DNA from 2 places in the Secundilactobacillus muriivasis genome. Region 1 is predicted to be linked to the other one. Evidence: predicted binding sites of a transcription regulator. Region 1 holds the regulator's gene; the other holds the start of a gene.
The links. The regulator LexA, encoded in region 1, represses DNA repair genes until DNA is damaged. The targets are predictions, from matches to a motif close to CNAACANNTGTTNG.
Positions count from the first base shown of each region.

Region 2: ruvA (Holliday junction branch migration protein RuvA) is a predicted target of LexA. The motif match lies at 1,255-1,268, and genes of this name have one in related genera.

Region 1 is NZ_BAABMI010000065.1:22,388-25,782, forward strand. It holds gene ACYVR3_RS13740 (ABC transporter ATP-binding protein) at 1-297, opposite strand, end outside; gene ACYVR3_RS13745 (YneF family protein) at 670-897, opposite strand; gene ACYVR3_RS13750 (DUF896 domain-containing protein) at 992-1,237, opposite strand; gene lexA (transcriptional repressor LexA) at 1,378-2,007, shown strand; gene ACYVR3_RS13760 (helix-turn-helix domain-containing protein) at 2,104-2,334, opposite strand; gene ACYVR3_RS13765 (DUF2975 domain-containing protein) at 2,353-2,925, opposite strand; partial or broken gene ACYVR3_RS13770 (hydroxymethylglutaryl-CoA synthase) at 3,115-3,395, opposite strand, start outside.
Region 2 is NZ_BAABMI010000003.1:87,108-90,502, forward strand. It holds gene ACYVR3_RS00540 (lysylphosphatidylglycerol synthase transmembrane domain-containing protein) at 1-880, shown strand, start outside; gene ruvA (Holliday junction branch migration protein RuvA) at 1,290-1,889, shown strand; gene ruvB (Holliday junction branch migration DNA helicase RuvB) at 1,905-2,933, shown strand; gene queA (tRNA preQ1(34) S-adenosylmethionine ribosyltransferase-isomerase QueA) at 2,935-3,395, shown strand, end outside.

The DNA of each region.
Region 1 (3,395 bases):
ATGACCAAATAAGCGTTGTCGCAACGTTTGTTCCAATTTAGCGGCTGCACCCCAAATGGCGGTCCGCCACATATATCGTGAACCGTACTGACCAAAACCCGCAATCAACAATAGACTCAGATTCCAAATTAATGACTGACTCGTTAAGCGTTGATCGTGGATCAAATCCACAACGACCCCAATGACTCGCGGCGGAATAATGGCAAACAGGGCTGTTAGCAACAGCCCCAGTAGCCCGAATAAATAAGTTCGCCACTCAGCCCGAAAGTACCAGCCAAGTTTCTTAAAAATGCTCATGATGTCCCTCCCTTGTCATCGTGGCTTTTAACCGTTCAAAAACACAGAAACGTTACAATATTAACACAATTGGTGAAGATGTCTAATAAAAGGCGTTGGGTAGCTTTGAACGAATCGAGTTCTGGTGGCATGGCGTTCAGTCTGTATATATATATATCCGCCTCAGCATTCTTTCATGCTCGTTGCTGTCCTCGAGCCTAAACGAGTTCCGAAGGGCAGAGCGCTGCACGTAAGGGTAACCCAACAGAAAGCCGAAAACTCACGACTTTCTGTTGGGTTACCCTTACGCTCCGCGCTCTAACCGCCCTTCTCCACTCTCTGCACAAAAAAGAGACCCCCGATTACTCGAGCGTCTCCCGCACCGCACACCGACTATTTTTTGTCTGGTGTTTGTTGCCGCATACTGTTCATCATCTGATGAAGCTTCTTTTCAGATGGGCGTTGTCCCATCTGCATCATCATCAGGCGTAATTGATCTTCGTTAATTGGTGGGTTTTCACGGATGTACTTTTCCATGTACCGACGGGCACCAAAAAAGCCCAGCGCTAAACCGGCCAGCAACGCAACAATCACGATTAAGATCCAAATTGGTGTTGACAAGCGGATGTGCCTCCTTTTTTCTAACTTCCATTAAACAATATTACACAATTCCACGGTAAATGAAAAGGTAATCTGACGGAATCATTCAAAAAGACTAATCACGCAAGCCCTTTTTTCGTTGAACATCTTGAACCTTTTTAGGGGTAATTTCTTTCCCCGCCTTATCGAACACCTGAACCATTTCAATTTGACTCCGGAAACTCTCCCGGAATTTTTCCAAATAACGGTGGCGTAAATCCTTGCGTTCAATCTCTTCTAATTCAGACAAGCCTTCAGCCTTAGCTTTATGGGCCAGTTCGTTAATTCGCTTAATTAATTTTTGCATCTCAGCATCTGCCATTTTTATCACTCCTCATTTGCAAATCACATTTTAGCAGATTACACCCAAAAGAACAACGAATCAACCCGAACAGGTGTTTGAAATTTTGAGCAACCTATGCTATGATGGGGCTATAAATCAACCATCGTCGAGGTGAATCCATGACAAAAGCATCAGATTCAAAACAACTTGCGATTTTGCAATATATCTATGACCAGACTCAGGCTCATGGCTATCCGCCAACCGTTCGGGAAATCGGCGAAGCCGTTGGTCTTAGTTCAACCTCAACCGTTCACGGCCACATTGCGCGATTGGCTAAAAAAGGATACCTCATTAAGGATCCTACTAAGCCTCGCGCACTAGAGGTAACACCACTTGGTACTGAAACGTTGGGCATCGTTACAACGCCAACTAAGATTCCGGTTTTAGGGACGGTTACCGCCGGCGAACCCATTTTAGCGGTTCAAGAAGCCGTTGATTACTTCCCCGTTCCTGATGGCTTAGTTGAAGAAGCTAACGAGTTGTTCATGCTGACCATCCGTGGTGAAAGTATGATCAACGCCGGCATTTTGACTGGTGACAAGGTCATCGTTAAAAAGCAGCACACTGCTGAGAACGGTGAAATCGTTATTGCCATGACCGAAGATAATGAAGCGACTTGCAAACGATTCTATAAGGAAGATCATTACTACCGGCTACAACCGGAAAATGACACCATGGCGCCCATTATCTTGAATCAGGTTACCATTTTAGGTAAGGTGATTGGTCTTTATCGGGATGATATCGCTTAAGAAGTCGCGACTCGCGACTTTTTTATTGCTTTCAAAAGCCCCACAAACGTCATCAACAACGTTTGTGGGGCTTTTTGTCACATGAACAAACAACGGTTAATCATCCTGATCCGTAGTAGCTGGCCCATCCGCAACGTACCGGATCAGATCACCTGGTTGGCAATCAAGGACTTCACAAATTTTCGCTAACGTACTAAATCGAATTGCTTTTGCCTTCCCATTCTTTAAAATCGAAATATTAGCGGGTGTAATCCCGACTAATTTGGCAAGCCGGCCCGTCGTCATATTCCGTTTGGCCATCATCACGTTCAATTCAACTTGTATCATCGCCCAATCACTTTCCTTCTAGATGATCAATTCTGATTCTTCTTTCAGCGCCACTGCTCGTTGATAAATATAATAAACTAAGCCGATAATAACAAGCATGACCAAATCCTGCAACGGATCATTCCAATCAACCGGATACGTACTATTGACCCGATGAAGATCCGTTTTAATTAACTGGTTGGCGGTTGCGACAAATCCATCACTAAACACCGCAATCACTTGTGCGATCACGATTCGTTTCAGTTGTTTCACGTTGTCACTAACAAAATATTGTTTTTTAACCAGGTTCCCCAACAACTGAAGACCTGCCCAAACCATCATCAGACCGGCAATAACGCTCAACGCTGACCCAACTGCCATTAACACCCCGTACACGCCGCTTGGAAAATTAGCGATTGCGCTGCTTGAAACGTGTGTATGATGCAAAACCACTAGATACTCACTATCCGTTACAATACTTTTCGCAACGTTACTGCCAAAACCATCGATCAAAAATCCAATTGGTACCACTAACCCCAAAACTAAGCCAAAAAGCGCCAGATACATCAAAAACGATAACACATTAACCCCAAACTTTAACATTTTCGGCATAATCCCCTACGCCTCCTCTTTTAATAGCTCAACTATATCATATCGTTTTTCGATAATCAATTATTGAATATCGATATTTTTGATTTGTTTTGCAATAAATCAACACGATTAAGTCAAATAAAAAAGCCCGAAACCGCCTAATTAAGCGATGACGAGCTTTAATACTGACTGATTTACTAAAACATGCAACTAACCGCGATCCAGATACTGCCGCTGGTCATGCTTGATTCCAGTTAGTACAAACCGCGACACATCACGACTTGTATCTAACAAAATATCATGGTCTGGCAATGTTTCGGCAAAAATTTGTTCATATTCCGCAACACTCAACCGTTGGCGTTGCGTCAACGCGGTCTCAATTCGTGCCTTGGACGCCACATCGGGCAACGATTGTGTCAGTGTCCCACTAAAGAATTCACCCTCGGCACCTGAGCCGTAACTGAATAAACCAATGCGATCCCCGGCCTGCA
Region 2 (3,395 bases), on a different contig from region 1:
TGGCCTTGAGGGCCTGGTCGTCAAGATCTTCGTTGATGAACGGATGGGGCATTATTCGTTTAAGAGTGCGATCCGAATTCCGTTAATTGAACAGTTATTTAACGGCATTACACCATTTTCATCCGGTGGGCAACCGGCGCAACTGATTGCGATGCTTCAAAGTGGCATCGATGGTGGTCGGGCAAGCTCAGTTTTGTTGATGAAATTCATTGTGTATCAGGCTATGATCGTGATCAACTTTATCATTGCGTTGGTTATTGGGTTCCATTATATGGTCAGCAAAATGAGCTACCTATCACTATTCGTGGTGTTTGGGTTCTTGATCCACTTCGGGGTGATTATCGGGTTACTGTTGGTCATGTTTTGGCCGCAATTTACCAAAAAAGCCGTGCGTGTGATTTTGAGTCCCATGCGGTGGTTTGGTAAAGCGGAACGGATGAACGACATGCTGACCCGCTTGGATACGAAGATCGACTTGTTTTATGAGGAGAGTGTCCAACTGCTGGGTCAGCGAAAGCTCTTGTTGAAAGTTGCTTTAGTGACATTCTTACAATTGATGGCGTACTACCTGGTACCGTATTTCATCATGTTGTCGTTAGGGTACACGCAGGCCAATATTGTGATGATTACCTGTTTACACGTGTTGATCGTGATGGTAATTTCAATCTTCCCAATTCCTGGGTGTGCCGGTGGGGCCGAGTATAGTTTCACGGTGCTGTTTGGCAGTTACATTACCAACTCCAGCAAGTTGGTGCTCGCCATGTTACTTTGGCGGATCTTAACTTATTACTTTGGTATCTTCGCTGGGATTGGTGCGTTGGCGATTAAGCCGGATCAGTTGAAGCCGCATAAGCCACTGCCGGAACATGATGATGACTGATTGAGTTGGGTTTTATAATTGAATTTTCGGCGTCCTCCTAGGAAATTAGGGGGGCGTTTTGTTTGTTGGTGGGTTGGGGTTTCTGAACCAGTGGTTGAGGTGAACAGTTATCGAATTAGTGGCTGAAGCGGCTGATTTTCGGCGCAAATTGGATTAGCCATCAGGGGTTCCTTTTACGAATAAGGGGATTACAGTTTGGTGTCTTACGGTTTCCGCGCCGAAACGCGTTTCCCGAAACTGAGGGTTGCATGTAAGGGGACTAGGGTAACGCCCCCAAGCCCAGGGGCATTACCCTAGTCCCCTTACATACCACCCTCAAAGCGTTTCGGGAAACGCTCTGTGATTTCGCCCCAATTCGTGGTACAATTTTTAGGCAAACATACGTTTAGAGAACTGGAGTGGCGACAGCATGTATCAGTATTTAGAAGGTAAAATCGTTGATATTCAACCGACCTACATCGTTGTGGACGTTCACGGCGTGGGCTATTTAGTTCGGGTTGGCAATCCGTTTCGGTTTGAGGTTGGCTCAGACGATGTTCGGGTATATGTCCACCAATCAATTAGCGATAGCGCCCAGATTTTGTATGGGTTTAACACGTTAAAGGAAAAACAGTTATTTGAAAAGTTACTGGCAGTTTCTGGCATCGGCGCCAAGAGTGCGTTGGCGATTTTGGCGAATGGCGATCAGCAAGCCATTGTGAACGCGATTAGCGGCAATGATGTCAGTTATCTGACGAAGTTTCCAGGAATCGGGAAGAAAACGGCCCAACAAATTGTGCTGGACCTGCGTGATAAACTGGAAGACTTTGCAGAAACGGATCTATTCCAGACGGCGACCGTTAACGGCGGTGATGGCGAGAATAAGGCGTTGAACGAAGCGATGGCAGCATTAGCCGCACTAGGTTATCGAGACCGCGACGTTAAAAAGGTTGAAAAAGTACTCGCTGAACAACCGGGGGAAACGACTGACGTTTACCTCAGTTCAGCGTTATCATTATTAACAAAGTAGAATGGAGGCTTGTTGATGGTAGATGATGAACGGTTAGTGACCGGTGAATCACAGGATGAAAACGAAGCCTCAATTGAACAATCGTTACGGCCATCTACGCTGAGTCAGTATATCGGACAACGGGCGCTCAAACAGGAGTTAACGGTGTATATTCAGGCTGCTAAACAACGTGAAGAAGCGTTAGACCACGTCTTGTTATACGGACCACCTGGCCTTGGGAAGACCACGTTAGCGATGATCATCGCGTCTGAGATGCAAGTGGGGTTGAAGACGACCAGTGGCCCGGCCATTGAAAAAACGGGTGATTTGGTGGCGTTGCTAAACGAGCTGAATCCCGGCGACGTTTTATTTATTGATGAAATTCACCGCTTACCCAAAGTGGTGGAAGAAATGCTTTATTCGGCGATGGAAGATTTTTACGTTGATATCGTGGTGGGGCAGGGACCAACTGCTCACCCGATTCATTTTCCGTTACCGCCATTTACCTTAATTGGCGCAACCACGCGAGCCGGACTGCTTTCGGCACCGTTGCGTGATCGGTTTGGCATCGTTGGTCATATGGCCTACTACGATGTTGACGAACTAGAACAAATTGTTGATCGCTCCGCTCGAATTTTACAGTCCGCAATCGATACGGAAGGCGCACACGAAATCGCGCGGCGTTCACGGGGAACGCCCCGAATTGCAAACCGGTTGCTGAAACGAATCCGGGATTTTGCACAGGTTTCACCAGAGCACGATGCAATTGATAAGACCATTGTGCAACACGCGCTAACGATGCTGCGCGTTGACGATGAGGGCCTTGATCAAACTGACGTGAAGCTATTGGAAACGATGATCAGATTCTATAACGGTGGGCCAGTTGGCTTGAGTACCCTAGCGGCCAACATCGGTGAAGAAACCGATACCGTTGCAGAAATGTATGAACCATTCTTGTTGCAAAAAGGGTTTATTAAACGAACTGCTCGTGGTCGAATGGTCACACCATTAGCGTATGAGCACCTCGGCCTAACACCTATGAATAACGGAAAGGATCCACACTAACATGACACTAACAACTGAAGATTTTGATTACGATTTACCACACGAGTTAATTGCCCAGACGCCAATTGAAAAACGAGATGCGTCTCGATTATTGGTCATGGATCATGAAACTGGCGAGCTGGAAGATCAACATTTTTATAACATCATTGATCACCTCAACCCCGGCGATGCCGTTGTAATGAACGACTCACGGGTCATGCCCGCTCGAATTTACGGCGTGAAGCCAGAGACCGGTGGCCACGTTGAAGTTTTATTACTTCATAACACGCAAGGTGATGAATGGGAAACCTTGATGAAACCTGCTAAGCGGATTCGCGTTGGCCAAACGGTTACCTTTGGTGACGACGGTGCGTTGACTGCAACGGTGACCAAGGAGCTAGAACATGGCGGTCGGATGATCGAATTCCACTATGACGGTATTTTTATGGAAATTTTGGAGAAGCTTGGTGAGACGCCATTACC